Regions from separate parts of the Thalassospira sp. SN3W genome, predicted to be linked through region 2. Evidence: riboswitches for the same ligand, from Rfam matches in the RefSeq annotation. Region 2 holds a riboswitch; the other holds the start of a gene.

Region 1 (10,145 bases), 1.1 Mb from region 2:
AGGATCGATTCGGTGATTTCCAGTTCCAGCGTGCCATCGGGCAGGCGGGTCTGATCCATGATTTTGGTAACAGAACTGACCAGTTCGGCATCCTGGAACTGTGCCGGTGAAAGGTTCACCGCGATCCGAAGGCCCGGCAATGTGGTTTCCCGCCAGATTTGCGTCTGTTGGCAGGCCTTGTTCATAACCCATGCGCCCAGCCGGTTGATCAGGCCGCATTCCTCGGCCACGGAAATGAATTCGCCCGGCAGGATCAGACCACGATCCGGGTGGTGCCAGCGCACCAGTGCCTCCGCGCCGACAACCCGCTCGGTGCGGCAGTCGATTTTCGGCTGATAGTAAAGTTCAAGCTGATCATATTCGAGCGCGTTGCGCAGATCTTCTTCGATGGTTTTGCGTTCCTTGACCCTCTCGTGCATCGACGGCAGGAAGAACCGGTAATTGTTGCGCCCTTCGGCCTTGGCGGCATACATCGCCATATCGGCGTTTTTGACCAGCTGTTCGGGATTTTCGCCGTCTTCGGGGAACAGGGTGATGCCGACACTGGCGGTCGAATGCAGGCGGATGCCGCGGCAATCGAACGGTTGGCATAGTTCATCGATGATGCGTTGGGCAAGGGCGATGGTGTCTTCGATATTCTGCACATCGGTCTGGATGATGGCAAATTCATCGCCGCCAAGGCGGGCGGCGGTATCGGAATCACGGATGATCCGTGACAGGCGCTGCCCCATTTCCTGGATCATCAGATCGCCGACATCATGGCCAAAGTGATCGTTGATGTCCTTGAACCGGTCCAGATCGACAAACAGCACCGTGACCCCGCGCTGGAACCGGCGGGCGGATAGCAATGCCTGACGCAGACGGTCAAGGAACAGGGTGCGGTTCGGCAGGCTGGTCAGGACGTCATGCACGGCGAGATGGCGCATGCGGGCTTCGGTCTGTTTGCGTTCGGTAATGTCGGTATAGGTCGCAACGTAACCGCCGCCGGGCATCGGGTTGTGGTCCACCTGAACGACCCGGCCATTCGGGCGGGTGCGTTCCATGCGGTACGGTTCGCGACGGCGCGCAATCGCCACCCGGTCGGAAATCAGGGCCTGAATGCTGACATCGCCATATTCGCCGCGTTCGGCGTTGTAACGCAGAATATCGGAAAGCGGTGTGCCTTCCTTGACCAGATCGCGCGGCAGGTTCAGCAATTCGATATAGCGTTCGTTCCAGACCATCAGGTTCAGGTCCTGATCGAACAGGCATATGCCTTGGCCGATATTGTGAAGGGTTGCTTCGAGAAGAGCCTGTTTGCGCTGGGCTTCTTCCTGTGCCTGCCCTTGCAGGGTCACCATTTCATTATATTCGCGGATCAGAAGACCCAGTTCATCCGAACTGTTCCATTCCACCGGACGGCGCAGGCGGCCATGCTTGGTCATGCGGATGGAATGCAAAAGCCGGTTCAGCGGTTCCTTGATCGACCGTTTGTTGGCGATCAGAAGGCTGGCGGCGACAACCGCAATCAGCAGGCCGAACAGGATCATGTCGATCACCATCCGGCGGAACAGCAAATCCTGAACGCGGGCTTCTGTGAAGTAAATCACAAGTTCGCCGACGTCATGACGCACATTATTGCGTTCAAAGAACACGCGCCGCGACAGACGCAGGGTGTCGTTCAGTTCGGATTGTGACACGCCGGTATGGGCAAATTCGGTGCCGTCAGCACCTAGTGCCAGCACGGCGACAATATCGCGATCCCGGCTCATGGCATTCAGGGCGGATTCGATATTGTCGACATCCAGATACCAGAACGGTGTCGCCAGAACGCGGGCATTGATATCGGCGGTCTGTTCGATTTTTTCAGTCAGGTCGTCACGCAGAACCGTGTAACTGACGTATCCGAAGACAACGAACAGCGCGAGGGAGAACAGGGAAACCAGCGGCAGCGCGATAAAAAGCAATCGGCTGCTAAGCGACTTCCGTTGTAAAAAGCCGTACGATCCGCGCGACAAGCGTATTTCTCCTCGGCACCCACTATCGACTAGTTAATGGCAACCATACCCGACCTTAGGACGGGGTCCAACATCCCTGACACTGACGTTACTCAATCTGGAAGTCAGCCCAAAAGCAAGTTTGATTTCATTTTTTTCATATAGCGTTCACAAAAAGCAATCCGATCCATCTATTTTGGATCGAAGTGCAGCAGCTTCAAGCACTTGTATGCCAGTTTATTTCGGATTTCTTATTTAGGGCGGGTTTATTTCGGCACGGCCTGACGGGCGAGTTCATCGCATCGTTCGTTTTCCGGGTGTCCGGCGTGTCCTTTGACCCAGTGCCATTCAACCTTGTGAGGTTTCAGGGCATCCAGAAGCCTTTGCCAAAGCTCGACATTTTTGACGGGCTTTTTATCCGCCGTTTTCCAGCCGCGTTTCTGCCAGCCGAAAATCCATTTGGTAATTCCGTCACGGACATAGCTGCTGTCGGTGTAGATATCGACCACACAGGGGCGTTTCAACGCTTCAAGCGCACTGATGGCGGCCATCATTTCCATGCGGTTGTTGGTGGTTTCGGGATCGCCGCCCGACATTTCCTTTTCCACGCCATTAAATCGCAGGATCGCGCCCCAGCCACCGGGGCCGGGGTTGCCGCTGCACGCGCCGTCGGTATAAATCTCGACGCGTTTATTGTCCGTTCCGGTCATGTAATTCTATTCCTCGCCCAGGCCATAGGCGCTGGCACTGTCGATCCGCTGATGAAAGCGCAGTTTGTTGATGTATTCGCATGGGTTTTTCGGTGTGACCAGCGCATCCTTGGGCGTATTGATCCAGTCATAAAGACGGGTCAGCAGGAACCGCAACGACGCCCCGCGCGCAAGGATCGGAAGGGCGGCCAGTTCGTCATCGGACAAGGCGCGCACCTTGCCATAGCTTGACAGCAGGTTGCGCGCCTTGGTGACGTTGAAGCTGTTATCAGGTTCGAAACACCAGGCATTCATGCAGATCGCAATGTCATAGGCCAGAAGGTCATTGCACGCGAAATAGAAATCGATCAGGCCCGATACGTCATCCTTGCCCGGGAAGAAAAACACATTATCGGGGAACAGGTCGGCATGGATCACGCCCGCGGGCAACTGATGGGGCCAGTTGGCTTCAAGAAAGGCCAGCTCATCCTCGATCAGTTTTTCAAGGCCGGGCTGAACGCCGTTGGCATCAGCACGGCAGCTTTCAAACAGCGGGCGCCAGCCCGTAACGCTTAGCGCATTGCCAAGATACATGTCGAAATCCTGACCGGCGGTGTGCAGTTGCGCCAGTGCTGCACCAAGCCCGGTGCAGTGATGGGGCATGATCCGGCGTGGCGACATGCCGTTCAGGAAGGATGTGATGGCGGCCGGACGTCCGCACAAACGGCGTAACGCAACCCCGTCCTTGCCGTGGATCGGTGTCGGGCAATTCAGCCCCTTGGCCGACAGATGATCCATCAGGCCCAGATAAAACGGCAGATCATCGGGGTTCACACGCTTTTCATACAGGGTCAGGATGAAGGATGCCTGATCGGTCTGAAGCAGGAAGTTGGTATTTTCGACACCCTCGGCGATTCCCTTGAACGAAATCACATTGCCGATATCGTATTCGGCAACAAAACGGGCGATATCTTCGTCAGAAACGTCGGTATAGACGGCCATGGGATATCCGGATTTCCTGCATCAGGGCGGGGTTAGCTGGCAAGCTGGCGGGGCAGCTTGAAGGTGACGTTTTCATTGGTCAAAGTCAGGGTTTCGACCGTGACGTTATAACGTTCGCGGCAGGCATCGATGACTTCCTCGACCAGAATTTCCGGGGCGGATGCGCCCGCGGTAATGCCAAGCGTCGAAATGCCGTCAAGCTTGGACCAGTCGATATCCTTGGCGCGTTCGACCAGAACCGAACGGTCACATCCTTCGCGTTTGGCTACTTCGACCAGTCGGTTCGAGTTTGACGAGTTTGGCGCGCCCAGAACCAGAATGGCATCGGCGTCGGTTGCGATCAGCTTGACCGCGTGCTGGCGGTTGGTGGTCGCATAGCAGATGTCTTCTTTCTTCGGGACCTCGATCGCCGGGAAGCGGCGTTGCAGGATCGAGATGATCTTGGCCGTATCGTCCAGCGACAGGGTGGTCTGGGTCACAAACGCAAGGTTTTCGGGGTTTTCGACCTGAAGGTTTTCGGCGTCTTCTTCGGTCTCGATCAGGGTCATGCTGCCCGGTGGCAACTGCCCCATGGTGCCGATGACTTCGGGATGACCGGCATGGCCGATCAGAAGGATATGTTTGCCATCTGCATGGTGGCGTTCAGCCCCACGATGGACCTTGGACACCAGCGGGCAGGTCGCATCAAGATATTCAAGCTGGCGGCTTTCGGCGGCTTCGGGGACCGATTTCGGCACACCGTGCGCGGAAAAGATTACTGGCACGCCATCCGGGACGCTATCGAGTTCATCGACAAAAACAGCGCCCATATCGCGCAGGCGGTCGACCACGAATTTGTTGTGGACGATTTCGTGGCGGACATAGACCGGCGCGCCATACTTCACCAGCGCCTTTTCGACGATCTCGATCGCACGATCCACCCCGGCACAGAAACCGCGCGGGTTGGCAAGAATGATCCGAAGGTCGGCTTTGTCAGACATGATACGGGTCCGAATGTTCATGATGCGCGACACCAGCCGCGCGATTATTCAAATGTCTTCGTTACATAACCTGCCAGCACCGTGCACGCAATGACAGACACCGTGTAAAGATGCATGTTCAGCTATGTCCGGCCATGTATTTACGCCGCATACCGCGATTTGAAACGGAAGCGGGTTGTGTCGCCATATCGGAGCGAATAGACTGCGCGCGGTTGTGCCCATGGTGGGGGATGACCGCGAATTTGACCAGTTCTATAGAGGCTTGGATGACGATTGCGAACGGACTGCGGCGTGTTTGTGCATTGGGTTTGGTGTCGTTTGCCGGTTTTCTGGCGGCGTGCAGCAGCAACCCGTTCGAAGAGCAGCCGGTTCCGGCATGTCCGCGGGCCTTCCTGCCCAATGATACCGCCCGACTGGTGCAGTTCAGCGGTCAGGGCAAAGACCTGACCGATGTGATCCTTGAAGCCGAATTTGGCGGTTATCTGGGTGATTGCGGCTATGACCTTGATGACAAGGTGCTGAACGTCGTGATCAGCCCGGTGATCAATGCCGAACTGGGCCCGGCCGCACAGGGGCGCAACGCAAAACTCCAGTATTTCGTAGCACTTAAGGACCCGTCTGGCGAGTTTATCCAGAAGAATCTGTTTGATGTTCAGATGGCGTTTCCGAGCAATTTGAACCTGGCGCGCTATCGCGACGAGCAGGTGACTTTGAACGTGCCGCTGGATGATGTCTGGGCCGGTCCGGACTATGAAATTTACCTTGGTTTCCAGCTGAGTGCCGATCAGCTTGATTACAATCGGCGCTTCGGAAAAAATTAATAATCCCGCCTATTATTCATTTTTGGTGAATAATCAAATCCCGCCCGCCTCGCGTGGCGGGGTTTTCGTTTTTGAACAAAAGTTCGTTTTCGGTAATCCTCATACAAAATAATGGGCATTTGCCGGAGGGGCTAAAAAAGGGCTTTTAATCCTCATACCAATGGATGGGGTGGAGAGGATATGATTTTTGGGGCTGGTCTGGTCGGATTCAAATCCGTATAAGGAGGCATACCCAAATGATCCCCGTGGGAGAGTGCCACGGTCTTGATCGATGTGCGTGATTACATCGATAGGGATTGCGCGGACGCCGAAGGAGCAACCACCCCGGAAACTCTCAGGCAAACGGACCGCGGGGAGATGGGACTCTGGAAAGCAGGCGGCATCGAACATGGATGTGCGCCTCGCCGAAGATGTAAGCAGACCGGTATTCAAACCGGCTGTGATTCTTTCAGGCTCCAAGACAGAGGGGGACGTGGTTGGCCACTGGTCGGCTATGTTTCGCAACGACTGTCTGGAGACCTTGATGGCCGATCATCAAACCGAACTGCTGAAAACTGCCCTTTATGATTTGCATGTGGAACTGGGTGCCAAGATGGTGCCGTTTGCCGGATACGACATGCCGGTGCAATATCCGCTGGGGGTGAAGGGCGAACATCTGCATACCCGTGCGAAGGCCGGTCTGTTTGACGTTTCGCATATGGGGCAGGTCCGCCTGACCGGTGAACATCGCGTGGCCGAGCTTGAAAAGCTGGTGCCCGGTGACATCGCGATCCTGAAACCCGGCCGCACCCGTTATTCCGCATTCACCAATGACGATGGCACGATTTTGGATGATCTGATGATCACCAATGCGGGCGACAGCCTGTTTCTGGTGATCAATGCCGCGTGCAAGGATGATGACATTGTCCATATGCGGGCCAATCTGGATAACGGTGTGGAGCTGATCGAGATTGATGACCGCGCATTGATGGCCTTGCAGGGCCCGGATGCCGCCCGCGTGCTGGCGCGGTTTGCACCCTCGGTTGCCGATATGAAATTCATGAGCTTTGCCGAGATCGATATTGCCGGTATCGCGTGCTTTGTCACCCGGTCGGGCTATACCGGCGAAGACGGGTATGAGATTTCCGTGCCGAACGAGCGCGCCGAAGAGCTGGCGCGCAAGCTTCTGGCCGAGGAAGAGGTCGAGGCGATTGGCCTTGGCGCGCGTGATTCGCTGCGTCTTGAAGCTGGTCTTTGCCTGTATGGCAACGATATCGATACCACGACCACCCCGGTCGAAGGCGACCTTAACTGGATCATCAACAAGCGTCGTCGCGAAGAAGGCGGGTTCAAGGGGGCGGATGTCATCCTTGATCAGCTTGCCAATGGCGCGGATCGCAAACGTGTCGGGATCAAACCCGAAGGCAAGGCACCGGCGCGTGAACATACGGCTGTCCTGAACAGTGACGGTGAAGAAATTGGCGAAATCACCAGCGGTGGTTTCGGCCCGACCGTGGATGGCCCGATTGCGATGGGATATGTCGCAATTGAATTTGCCGCCCCGGGTACCAAAGTCGATCTGATGGTGCGCGGCAAGGCACGCCCGGCGGAAATCGTCGAGCTGCCGTTTGCGGCACATCGTTACTATCGCGGCTGATCATCAGAAAAAAAGAGTTCGGGCAGCGTTTGCGGCCCGCAAAAGATACCGAGATTTTAGAGACAACTGATCTTACAGGGACGAATTACCATGGCTAAAAAATTCTCGCAGGAACATGAATGGGTTGAATATGAAGACGGTGTCGCGACCGTTGGCATTACCGATTACGCCCAGCAGTCGCTTGGCGATATCGTTTATGTCGAGCTGCCGGAAGTTGGCAAAAAGCTGACCAAGGATGGCGATGCGGCGGTTGTCGAATCGGTCAAGGCCGCCAGCGACGTTTATGCGCCGCTTGATGGTGTCGTTGTCGAAGCCAACGAAGAGCTTGATGACAATCCGGCACTGGTGAACGAAGCCCCGGAAAGCGATGGCTGGTTCTTCCGCATGGAACTTTCCGATGAGTCCCAGCTTGATGAGCTGATGGACGAAGCTGCGTATAAAGACTTTGTCGAAGGCCTTTAAGATATGCGTTATCTTCCGCTAACCAGTGCGGATCGCGCCTCGATGCTTGAAACCATCGGGGCCGGGTCCGTTGACGAGTTATATAGCGACGTGCCCGACGGCGCGCTGCTGTCCGAGCCGGTCGATCTGCCATATCATCTTGGTGAATTGCAGGTCGAACGCGACATGGCGAAACTGGCCGCCAAAAACATCGGCACGGCCAGCGTGCCAAGTTTCCTGGGCGCGGGGGCGTATCGCCACCATGTTCCGGCCACGGTCGATTACATCATCCAGCGCGGTGAGTTTCTGACGGCCTATACCCCGTATCAGCCGGAAATCGCGCAGGGTACGTTGCAGTATCTGTTCGAATTCCAGACCCAGGTGGCATCGATCACCGGCATGGATGTGGCCAACGCATCGATGTGGGACGGGGCAACGTCGTGCGCGGAGGCCGTTCTGATGGCGTGCCGGGCCACGCGCCGCAAGAAAGCGGTTCTGTCGGGTGGGTTGCATCCGCATTACCGTGAAGTCACGGAAACCTATTGCCAGTATAGCGATACCGAAGTTGCCGGTCGTGACGGGCACCCGGAAAAGCAGGCAACCGCGGATGAGCTTGACGATCTGATTGATGATCAGACGGCGTGTGTGGTTGTCCAGTACCCGGACGTTTTCGGACGCATTCAGGATCACACGAAGCTTGCGGATGCGTGCCATGCCAAGGGGGCGCTTCTGATCGTGGTGTTTACCGAGGCCATGGCGTTTGGCGCGATCAAATCGCCGGGCAGCTTTGGCGCGGATATCGTCTGCGGCGAAGGCCAGTCGATCGGTAACAACCTGAATTATGGCGGGCCATATGTCGGGCTTTTTGCCACGACCAGCAAACTGGTACGCCAGATGCCCGGTCGCCTGTGCGGTGAAACGGTCGATCAGGACGGCAAACGTGGTTTTGTTCTAACACTTTCGACGCGTGAACAGCATATCCGTCGTGAAAAGGCGACATCGAACATCTGCACCAATTCCGGGCTGTGTTCGTTGGCCTTTACGGTGCATATGAGCCTTCTGGGTGAAGACGGGTATCGTGGTGTGGCAACGCTTAACCATGAAACCGCGTGCAAGACCGCCGATGCGATTGATGCGGTGCCGGGTGCGGAAGTTGTCAATGACAGCTTCTTTAACGAGTTCACCGTCAAGCTTGCCAAACCGGCAGCCGAGGTGGTCGAGGCACTGGTTGGCAAGGGTGTCCTTGGCGGGGTTCCGTTGTCGCGCCTGTATCCGAACCGGGACGATCTGGACCATTACATGCTGGTGGCGGCGACCGAAACCAACACCGACGAAGACATCGCGGACCTTGCGTCTGCATTGAAGGAGGTGCTGGCATGAGCTTTACCACCCATACCGGTAACCGTGGCCTTGTGCTCGAGGAAAAGCTGATTTTCGAGATGGGCGAACCGGGTCGTACCGGTGTTGACCTTCCGAAGCCAGCGGGCATCAAATCACGCCTTGGCGGCCTTGATCGCGATAGCGATGTTGGTCTTCCGGGCCTGTCCGAGCCGCAGGTGGTGCGTCATTTCACGCGCCTGTCGCAGAAAAACTTTGGCATCGATTCTGGCTTCTTCCCGCTGGGTTCGTGCACGATGAAACATAACCCGCGCCTGAATGAAAAGGTTGCGCGGATGCCCGGTCTTGCCGACCTGCATCCGATGCAGCCCGAAAGCACGGTTCAGGGCGCGCTTGAACTGATTGACAGTTGCGCACACTGGTTGCTGGTTCTGACCGGGATGCCAGCGGTTGCCATGTCGCCGGCAGCGGGCGCACAGGGCGAACTTTGCGGCATGATGGCGATCCGGGCGGCCCTTGATGCGCGCGGTGAAAACCGTCGTCGTGTTCTGGTGCCGGAATCGGCCCACGGGACCAACCCGGCAACCGCCGCAGCGTGCGGTTTCACGGTTGATTCGATCCCGGCCACCGAAGATGGCCGTGTGGACCTTGCCGCGTTCGAAGCCAAGCTTGGCGACGATGTGGCGGGTATCATGCTGACCAACCCGAATACCTGTGGCCTGTTTGAACGCGACGTTCGCAAGATTGCCGATCTGGTCCATGCGGCCGGTGGGTATTTTTACTGCGACGGGGCGAACTTCAACGCGATTGTCGGACGGGTGCGCCCGGCCGATCTTGGCATTGATGCGATGCATATCAACCTGCATAAAACCTTTTCGACCCCGCATGGCGGCGGTGGACCGGGTTCGGGTCCGGTTGTGTTTTCCGACGCACTGGCCCCGTTCGCACCGATCCCCTATGTCGTGCGCAAGGGCGAGACATTCCATCTGGTAGAAACGGCAGACGAGAAGGATGGCAACAAGCCGTTCGGTCGCCTGAAAGGGTTCCACGGCCAGATGGGCATGTTCATTCGTGCGCTGGCTTATATGAAAAGCCACGGGGCGGATGGATTGCGTCAGGCGTCGGGCGATGCGGTGCTGAATGCCAACTATCTGCTGGCGCGTCTGAAAGACAAGCTGAGCGTGGCATTCCCCGGCTATTGCATGCATGAAGCGCTGTTTGACGATGATTTCCTGAAAGATACCGGTGTTTCGACGCTGGAT
Region 2 (10,145 bases):
CTTTGGTCACTTGGCAAGGCGACATGGCCCCATATGCTGGTCCGCGCCCTGATTGCCGAACAGCTTTTCCGCGCCCACGCCATCCAGACCAACCATCCCTATCACCGGGAATAATCCTCAAAGTCACCAAAAGCATTGGTTCCCCCACTCTTGGATAAGTTGTTTCAAAATTTGTCCATGGGTATTTCTCTATCTGTTTGAGTAGGGGAATTAACGATGCAAAACAGATACTTAAAGATTGCCGCCGCTATCGGTTTGGCAATGCTGACCGGCGCGTGCGCAGCTTCGCGTAGCGTTGTCGAAATTCAGGAACCGGCCAAAATTGAGAACCCGGCGACTGGGCCGGCCGTTAAAATCGTTTCGGTCGAAGACAAACGCCAATTCGAGATTGATCCGTCAACACCGGATATCCCGTCGCTGTCGAATGACGAGATTGATGATGTCACCTTTACATCGCGTGCCTATGCCCGCAAACGCAACACCTATGGAATGGCACTGGGGGATGTTTTGCTACCCGAAGGCAAAACCGTTGCCGATGCTGTCAACAAGGCAATCTCCAACGGCTTCAAACAGGCCGGATACCGTGTTCTTGAACCGGGGGACGCCGAATATGACAGCGCCGACTCCGTCGATGCCGACCTGATCAAGTTCTGGTCATGGTTCGAACCCGGTTTCTGGCAGGTCACGGTGCATAACAAGTCCGAAGTGACGTTGAAGGGCAACGAACTGAACAAGGGCGAACCGGTTACTGTCACCGACAGCTATCAGGAAAAGATGCAGATGGTCCTCGACAGCGACTGGCAAAGCAGTGCTGTTAATGCCCTACGCGAACTTTCCTCAAAGATTACCGAAAAACTGGAAACGCTTAAGTAACCGGCTTTAACGCAAATCATACTGCATGCGCACGACACCGGACTTGTAGTGCTCCGATGCCACCAGTTTCAGTGTCGTGCCCACAGCATCCCTGCCAAACAGCCGGATGCCATCACCGAGAATTTCGGGGATGATGAACATTTCAAGCTGATCGACAAGGCCGCCAAACAGGAATTGGGTCACAACACTGGCCCCACCGACGATCCAGATATCGCCGGTATCGGACCTGTCATCGCGAAGCTGGCTTGCCAGTTCCACAAGACTACCGCCATAGGCCTCTGTATTGGCCGGGCGGTTATCGGGCAAATCGCGCGATGTCAGGACAATCGTGCGGCGATCTTCATAGGGCCAGTCGCCAAATTCCATCACCTGATCAAAGGTTTTTCGCCCGATGATCAGTGTTCCCACGGTGCCCAGAAAGCCCTCGAAATCGAACTCGACCGGATCGAATTGATCAAGCCAGTCAACCGCGCCATTGGCGCGCGCGATATAGCCATCCAGACTGACCGCGATATAGATGCGGAACAGTTTCTTTTTCATGCTTTGCCCAACCTGTTCGGGGTCTTTGCCCCGTTTTTGATTTCTCAATGATATCAGATTGCAGGCGCAAGGTGGCAAGAATCAGGCCGGATGAAAAACACCCCCGAAACGGCGGCTTCGAGGGTGTTTGGTCGGTATTTCAAACTGTCAGCTCAACATTCGACCACGTTGACATTGACTGCCAGCCCGCCCTGACTGGTTTCCTTGTATTTGCTTTGCATATCAATGCCGGTCTGGCGCATGGTTTCGATCACCTTGTCGAGTGACACGGTATGCTGACCATCGCCGCGCATCGCCAGACGGGCAGCATTGATCGCCTTGACCGCCCCCATGGTGTTGCGTTCGATGCAGGGTACCTGCACCAGACCGCCAATCGGATCACAGGTCAGGCCAAGGTTGTGTTCCATGCCAATTTCGGCGGCGTTTTCAACCTGTTCGGGCGTACCGCCCATGACGGCACAAAGCGCGCCTGCCGCCATTGAGCAGGCCACACCGACCTCGCCCTGACAACCGACTTCGGCGGCAGAAATCGACGCACGCTTTTTATAGATCGAACCAATGGCCGCCGCCGTTAACAGGAATTCGCGTATTTTCCCCTGTGTCACATTGGCCCCGAACCGTTCGTAATAGCGCAGCACGGCGGGAATAACACCCGCCGCCCCGTTGGTCGGGGCGGTCACGACGCGCGAACCGGCAGCATTTTCTTCGTTAACCGCAAGGGCATAAAGATTGACCCAGTCGATCACGGTCAACGGGTCCTTAAGCCCCGCTTCTGGCCGTTCCGTCAGCTCAAGGTAAAGTTTGCGCGCACGCCGTTTGACATTCAGCCCGCCGGGCAGGATGCCATCGGTTTTGCAGCCACGCTCAATACAATCCATCATCGCGCGATGCACGCGGTCGACAAATTCCTCGGTCTCGTCAGGTTCACGCCAGCTTTTTTCGTTTTCGGCCATGACTTCGGCAATCGACAGCTTTTCCTTTTTACAGATCGCCATCAGTTCATCGGCCGAGGAAAAGGGATAAGGCAGCGTGATATTATCGCCGGAATATTCCGCCCCGCGATCATCGCCCGAGACGATAAACCCACCCCCAACCGAAAAATATTCCTGTTTGTGCAAAACAACACCGTCACGGTCAAAGGCGGTGATCCGCATGCCATTGGGATGTTCGGGCAGGCTTTCGGTCATATGGAAAACAAGGTTGGTATCCCGGTTGAAAGCAACCGGATGCGCGCCGTAAAGCTGTAATGCGTGATCTTTATCAATCGCATCCATTGTCGGTGCGATCCGGTCGGGATCAACCGAACGCGGTCGTTCCCCCGAAAGCCCCATGATCACCGCGGTATCGGTGGCGTGCCCCTTGCCGGTCAGGGCAAGCGATCCGTAAAGATCAACAATTACCGAGCCGATTTTTTCCAAAAGATTCCGGGCTTCGAGTTCCAGACAGAACCGATAGCCCGCGCGCATCGGGCCGACCGTATGCGAACTCGATGGGCCTATGCCGATGGTATAAAGATCGACAACGGAAAGATTAACGTCTTGCGGACGCTGCTTATTTTCTTCGGTCAAATGGGCCTCCCACGGCTCTTTGTCATGCGGATCAATGCCACATGACGTTATAGAACCGGTGTCTTGCCCCCTCTGTCCCTTGACCTGAGATTGTGCGCCCTGTTGCCAAAAACAAAGAAGTCTTTGACGCCATGGCTTCATCCTTCGGTGGAAATATGGTGCCGGGCGTTGGCCCCGTACCGCTTTCTCTCTCCAGAGCCTCAATCCGCAACGGTCCATCTGCCTGAGAGTTTTCGGGGCTATTGCTCCTTCGGCGCCGATCTGATCGCGGGATCAAAGCGGGCTCTCCCATCGCGGTTATTCGAGGTATCACCGTAACGCCCGAGATTACAGGCAGGTGATGATCCTTGTCAAAAAGCGACTTTGCAAGCACACAAAAAATACCCGGTCGGAAGGCTGTTCAATACCGGCATTCATGATAGATTGCGCGTTGAAAATGCTATGATTGGCAGCGTCTGATGGCGGACCCACCGCGCCCGGCGTCTTTGTACGGATGGCAAAATTACCGGAAAATAACCATCTTTACCGGTAATTCAGCCTTTTACCTTATTTCGTGTACTTTAGTTCGTGGGATTATGATTGTGACTGTATCAAATACCGTAAAGCGCCCGCGTCCGGTGGTGCTGTGCATTCTGGATGGCTGGGGTTATCGCGAGGAAAGCAAGGACAATGCGGTTGCATTGGCCAATACCCCTGTTTGGGACGCGCTTTATGCCAACAATCCGACCGGCTTTCTGAAAGCCTGCGGTCTTGATGTCGGCCTGCCCGAAGGACAGATGGGCAATTCCGAAGTCGGCCATATGAATCTTGGTGCCGGCCGGGTTGTGATGCAGGAACTGCCAAAAATTGACGAGGCTGTCAAAACCGGTTCGATCGCAGATACCGATACGGTCAAAAAGGTTATCGCCAAGCTGAAAGAAAGCGGGGGTGTCTGTCATATCGCGGGGCTTCTGTCCGAAGGCGGGGTGCATTCCCATCAGGCCCATATGGCTGCCCTTGCCAAAATCATCGCATCGGCCGGTGTGCCGGTAAAAATCCATGCCTATCTGGATGGCCGCGATACCGCCCCCAAAAGTGCCGCCAAATTCCTTGAAAAATTCCGCGCACAGATTGGTGATGCCAATGTTGAAATCGTGACCGTTACCGGGCGCTATTACGCGATGGACCGCGACAATCGCTGGGAACGCGTCAGCCAGGCCTATTTCACGATGGTAAAGGGCAAGAATTACGCCGATGGCCGCACCGCTGAAAGTGCCGAAGGCGCAATCAGGGCAGCCTATGATGCCGACACCACGGATGAATTCGTTCTGCCGACCGTGATTGGCGATTATGCCGGCATGAAAGACGGCGACGGGATTTTGATGACCAATTTCCGGGCCGACCGCGCGCGTGAAATTCTGGCCGCGATCTGCGCACCGGACTTTGACGGGTTTAACCGTGGCACCCCGATCAGATTTGCCGTGCAGGCCGGTATGGTTGAATATTCATCCGACCATGCAAAATATATGGATGCGATCTATCCGCCGCAGGTGTTGCCAAATATCTTTGGTGAAGTCGTTTCCAGGGCTGGCATGAAGCAGTTGCGCATCGCGGAAACCGAAAAATATCCGCATGTGTCCTTCTTCTTTAACGGCGGCGAAGAACAGGTTTTCGAGGGCGAAGACCGTATTCTGGTGCCATCGCCCAAGGTCGCGACCTATGATTTGCAGCCGGAAATGTCGGCCCCGGAAGTGACCGAAAAGCTGGTGGCGGCGATCAGGGCTGAAACCTATGACGCGATCATTCTGAACTTTGCCAACCCCGACATGGTCGGCCATAGCGGCATTTTGTCCGCCGCGATGAAGGCCGCCGAAGCCGTCGATACCTGCCTTGGGCAGGTTGTTGATGCGGTTAAATCGGTGGGCGGCGTGATGTTCGTTACCGCCGATCACGGGAACTGTGAGATGATGGTGGATCCGGAAACCGGCGAGCCGCACACCGCGCATACGCTTAATCTGGTGCCGACCATTCTGGTGAATGGACCCGAAGGCGCGACACTGGAAAATGGTCGCCTGGCCGACGTGGCACCGACTTTGTTGCAGCTTCTCGGGCTACCGCAACCGGCGGAAATGACCGGCAAACCGTTGATCAAGGGTTTGAAAGGGAATGATGCGCTTCTTGCGAACTGATCTGCGTTCCAAGACCGCCCTGCCTGCGCTGGCTGTGATTGCAGCCATGATCGCGGGCGGGGCAGCGCCGTCTTTTGCCCAGTCGCTACGCAAGGTCGACAGTCAGCTTGATAAACTTGAAAGCCAGCTGTCAGAGCAGCAAAAGCAGGAAGAATTCCTGGCGCGTAAATCGCGCGAACTCTGGACCGAGGAACAGGCGCTTCAATCCGAAGCCATTTCGGTCGCCAGACGCGCCCAGCGCCTTGAAACAACCCTGACCGATCTTGAAGATCAGCTTGCCGAACTTGAAGTGCGCGAAAAGCGGGCCGCCACCAGCCTTGAAGACAAAGCCGGGCAATATGCCCGCATCCTGATGGCATTGCAGCGTTTGTCGACCACCCCGCCCGAAGCTGTGATCGCCCTTCCTACCAGCCCGCAGGATACATTGCGGTCAGCCATCCTGTTAAAGGCCGCCCTGCCCGGTGTTGAACAGCATGCGCGCGATTTGCGCGCCGAGCTTGAAGAAATTGGCACCCTTCGCGAAGACATCCGCACGCGCCGCAGCGAAATGGCAGCCGCCACCAAAGAATTACAGGCAGAGCGCCAGTCACTGGCCGCCCTGCTTAACGAAAAGCGCAAACTGCGTTCGGAAACCGAGGCCGAGGCCAAAATGGCATCGCGCGCCGTCAATGAACTGGCGACCGAGGCAAAATCATTGGGCGATCTTCTGGAAAGCCTGAAAAAGCGGGCGGAAGGCGTTCCCGAACCCCGCATGAAACCGGAACGCCAGATCGCCAAGCGCACGGAACCCGAACCGGCCCCGGCCCCATCGACAATTGCCAGAAACGAGCCGCCCGCCACCCCTGCGGAAAAAACAGCCCCTGCCAGCAAGGCACCATCGGCAAATGATGAAGAGCTTTCTGTCGGCAGTTCGATCACGCTGGCACACGGACAATTGCGTATGCCCGCAAGCGGCAAGGTCGTTACATTGTTTGGTGAACGGTCCCGCGGACCGGACGGACTGGCGGTTACACATTCCAAAGGGATCGAGATCGACACACGCCCAAACGCGCAGGTCGTATCGCCCTTTGACGGCAAAGTTGTATTCGCCGGGCCCTTCCGTGGCTATGGCCGCCTCTTGATTATCGAACACGGCGAAGGATACCATAGCCTTATCGCTGGTTTTGATCGGCTCGACAGTGTGGTAGGACAATATCTGTTGGCGGGTGAACCTGTTGGAATAATGGGTGAATTATCGCCTAAACTCTATCTGGAGATGCGCCATGACGGTGAAGCGATCAATCCGCTTCCCTGGCTGGCCTCGAAAAACGGCAAGGTAAGTGGATGAAAACCTCTCGATTGGCAGTATTCGCACTCGCTACCGGCATGACTTTGGGCCTTGCTTCGCCCGCGCTGGCGCAATCTTCACCAACAACATCAGCCGAAACCTATCGGCTGCTGAACCTGTTTGGCGATGTGTTTGAACAGGTGAAATCGAAATATGTCGAAGAAGTAGATGACAAGCAGCTGATCGAAGCGGCCATCAACGGCATGCTGACATCGCTTGATCCGCATTCCTCCTATCTGAATATGGATAATTTCGAGGAAATGCAGGTCGATACCCGCGGCGAGTTCGGCGGGCTTGGTATCGAAGTCACGATGGAAGAAGGCTTTGTCAAAGTCATTTCCCCGATTTATGACACGCCCGCCGAAAAGGCCGGTTTGCAACCTGGTGACTTCATCACCCATATCGACGGCAAACCGATCCGTGGTCTTGGCCTGAACGAAGCGGTTGAAATGATGCGCGGCAAGGTCAATACGGACATTATCCTGACCATCATGCGCAAGGGTGAAACCGCACCGTTTGATGTCACCCTGACCCGGGCCGTGATCAAGATCCAGTCGGTTAGATCCGAAGCAAAGGATGATGTCGGATATATCCGTATCACCAAATTCAACGAGCAGACCTTTAGCGGCCTGCAACGTGCGATCACCGAGTTGCGCGATCAGATCGGCCCGGAAATCAAGGGCCTTGTGATTGACATGCGCAACAATCCTGGTGGGTTGCTCGATCAGGCGATTTCGGTTTCGGACGCATTCCTTGATAAGGGTGAAATCGTATCAACCCGCCCGCGCGATACCGAAAATACCGAACGTTACAATGCCCGTCCGGGCGATCTTGCCGACGGACTTCCCATGATCGTTCTGATCAATGACGGTTCGGCATCCGCATCCGAAATCGTTGCCGGTGCCCTTCAGGATCACCGCCGCGCGGTCATCATGGGAACACGCAGTTTCGGCAAGGGATCGGTTCAGACAATCCTTCCGATGCCCGGCAATGTGGCACTGCGTCTGACCACGGCACGCTATTACACGCCGTCGGGCAAATCGATCCAGGAAGTCGGCATCGTGCCTGACATCATCGTCCCGCAGGCCCGTGTCGAAAGCATCGAAGCCGCCCAGCGCCGATCCGAAGCCGATCTGAATGGTGCATTGCGCAACGAGGATGAAACCATCAGCAACGCCGAAAGCGATGCCAATGATCGCCGCAATGCTGCCGAGGAAATAGCGCTGGAAGATTATCAGCTGTCCCGTGCACTTGATATGATCCGGGGCATCGCCCTGTTCGCACCCCGCCCGCAAGGGTGAGGTGCGATCCGCAGACCGAAAGAGACTGACCTTTCGTGATCAGGAAACTCATAAAATCCTTACGGTTTGGCCGAAAGAAGGAACGGGATCCTCTTGATGACATGGGCAATCCTGAAACAGATGATGTTTCAGACGCTCTGTCGGACGAGGATCTTCCCTTTAACGAGCTGCCGATCGAGGTTCAATGGGAACGTCTGCCCAAGCATCCGCCATCACGGCGCTGGTGGCTGTCAAAACTCCTGATAATTGCGCTGTTTTTAAGCCCGATTGCCGCGGCGGGTGTCGGACTTATCCCGATCCTTGATCCTGAAACCGGCTGGCGGCTGTTTCATCTTGGATCACCCAAAACCATCGTCGCCGTTCCCGGGACCGAGCGCGAGCTTCAGGAAGAAATCGCCAAAGGCGTACGCGACGTCGAAGAACGCACGCGCGCCGAGCAGGAAGCACTGGCCAAAGCCGCTAGTGATCCCAACAATCCGCAAAGTGCCGAAGACATCGCCAGACAGCTTGAAGGCGTTTCAGATCTGGTTGGCACCCCCGGTCAGGAGGGCGCAGTGGATGGCACGACAACACCAACCCCGGAAGAACTCGCCGCCCTTGCCGAAGAAGGCGCACTTGATCAGCCGATAGAACCCGATCCCCTGCGCCCGGCTCCGCTTCCTGGTCTGGATGAAGAAGGCAGTTTCGGTCGTATTCCGCGGATTGCCGATGATGGCACGACGCCGTTTGATGCCTATAAACGGCCCTTCGAACGGGTTGAAGGCCAGCCCTATGTCGCGATCATCGTGACCGGTATAGGCCTGAACAGCACCAGAACGAAGGCGGCAATCGAAGATTTGCCGCTGAATATTTCGCTGGCGCTTTCGCCCTATGCCAACAATCTGCAACAGGTCGCCGCCGATGCGCGCGCCATGGGCCACGAGATATTCTTGCAGTTGCCGATGGAGCCGATCGACTTCCCGCTATCTGATCCCGGTCCGCGCGCGCTTTTGACCAGCCTGCCGGAAGGGGAAAACCTTGTGCGACTTGAATGGTTGCTCGCACGGTTCCCGGGCTATGCGGGCGTCGTCAGTTATCTTGGGTCGAAATTCGGAAGCCTCGATAGCGCCATCCGTCCAGTGATCGAATTCGTCGACCGGACCGGTCTTATGTATGTTGAAGGTACCAATTCCGGGTCCGTGAGCCTTGGCGCGCAATTGGCATCGAATGCCGATAGTCCGAATGCCGTTGGCAACATCATGATCGACGAAATTCCAAGTCGCCGACAAATCGACGCCCGGCTTAACGATCTGGTCGAACTGGCAAAAAGCAACGGCGTTGCCGTCGGAATTGCGCAATCCTATCCGGTGACCATACAGCGCCTTCGGAACTGGTCGTCACGACTTGCCCGCCAGGGCGTTCAGCTTGCACCGGTTTCGGCGCTTGCAAAATTGCAGGTCACACCGCAGTCTGCGGACGAGGCGGAAGCCGCCCGGCGTGACGCCGCATTGGCCGAAGAACGCGCCCAAAAGGATGCCGCCCCGTCCGATACTGGTGACGGCGAAAGTGAAACAATCGAAAATTGATGACACCGCCACCGTATGCGGTTTGTCAGGGGGTATTGATGGCGAAGAAATCGGGCGGCAAATCAAAGAAGGCAGCCAAAGCCGACGATGATCAGAAGGCCGGGGATCAGAAGATAAAAACCGGCAGCACGGACAAATCAACGCTGACCGCAGAAGACCTGCCTTATCGCCCCTGTGTCGGGATCGCACTTTTTAACGATGAGGGACAGGTCTGGATCGGCAACCGGATCGGGTTTGAAGGCGCATGGCAATTGCCACAGGGCGGGATAGATGATGGCGAAACCGCCGAACAGGCAGCGCTTCGCGAATTGTCCGAAGAAATCGGCACCGACAAGGCGGAAATCGTTGCCGAAACGCCCGACTGGCTGACCTATGATTTACCCGATCACCTGATTGGCAAGGCATTTGGCGGCAAGTATCGCGGCCAGAAACAGAAATGGTTTGCCATGCACTTTACGGGCAAGGAAAAACATATCAAAATTGATGTTCCCCATCCTGAATTTGATGCATGGCGCTGGACCGATTTCGGAACTTTGCCCGATCTGATTGTCCCGTTCAAAAGACCGGTTTATTTGCAACTTGTCGAAATCTTTCGTGATGTACCTCAAAGAATTCGAAATTTGGGGACGGCATAAGACGCCACGTTATTTCTTGATCAATACGCTCAAATCGATAGATTGCAGAAAATCAAGATACATCAGAAGTTTAGAGGAGTTCTAAGATGGGTGCGGATCGCTTGATCTTCGGTGTCCTGACGATTGTGGTGGGGATTTTCGGCCTGTTCTATGCTTCGGGATCACATG

Evidence for each region. A riboswitch is a leader RNA that binds a small molecule or an ion and turns the genes downstream of it on or off. The one in region 2 is predicted to bind glycine.
Region 1: another riboswitch for glycine. It lies ahead of gcvT (glycine cleavage system aminomethyltransferase GcvT); the one in region 2 lies ahead of P8T57_RS11305 (L-serine ammonia-lyase).

What each region holds. Positions count from the first base shown of each region.
Region 1 is NZ_CP121124.1:1,406,634-1,416,778, reverse strand. Features, by position in the region: gene P8T57_RS06370 (EAL domain-containing protein) at 1-1,997, opposite strand, end outside; gene rnhA (ribonuclease HI) at 2,243-2,686, opposite strand; gene P8T57_RS06360 (homoserine kinase) at 2,693-3,667, opposite strand; gene ispH (4-hydroxy-3-methylbut-2-enyl diphosphate reductase) at 3,700-4,647, opposite strand; gene P8T57_RS06350 (hypothetical protein) at 4,914-5,468, shown strand; glycine riboswitch at 5,705-5,828, shown strand; glycine riboswitch at 5,832-5,934, shown strand; gene gcvT (glycine cleavage system aminomethyltransferase GcvT) at 5,992-7,104, shown strand; gene gcvH (glycine cleavage system protein GcvH) at 7,195-7,566, shown strand; gene gcvPA (aminomethyl-transferring glycine dehydrogenase subunit GcvPA) at 7,570-8,925, shown strand; gene gcvPB (aminomethyl-transferring glycine dehydrogenase subunit GcvPB) at 8,922-10,145, shown strand, end outside.
Region 2 is NZ_CP121124.1:2,501,589-2,511,733, reverse strand. Features, by position in the region: gene rlmH (23S rRNA (pseudouridine(1915)-N(3))-methyltransferase RlmH) at 1-114, shown strand, start outside; gene P8T57_RS11315 (hypothetical protein) at 217-873, shown strand; gene P8T57_RS11310 (dihydrofolate reductase family protein) at 880-1,413, opposite strand; gene P8T57_RS11305 (L-serine ammonia-lyase) at 1,566-2,981, opposite strand; glycine riboswitch at 3,052-3,179, opposite strand; glycine riboswitch at 3,183-3,282, opposite strand; gene gpmI (2,3-bisphosphoglycerate-independent phosphoglycerate mutase) at 3,557-5,149, shown strand; gene P8T57_RS11295 (peptidoglycan DD-metalloendopeptidase family protein) at 5,130-6,476, shown strand; gene P8T57_RS11290 (S41 family peptidase) at 6,515-7,777, shown strand; gene P8T57_RS11285 (divergent polysaccharide deacetylase family protein) at 7,879-9,342, shown strand; gene P8T57_RS11280 (RNA pyrophosphohydrolase) at 9,381-9,977, shown strand; gene P8T57_RS11275 (hypothetical protein) at 10,064-10,145, shown strand, end outside.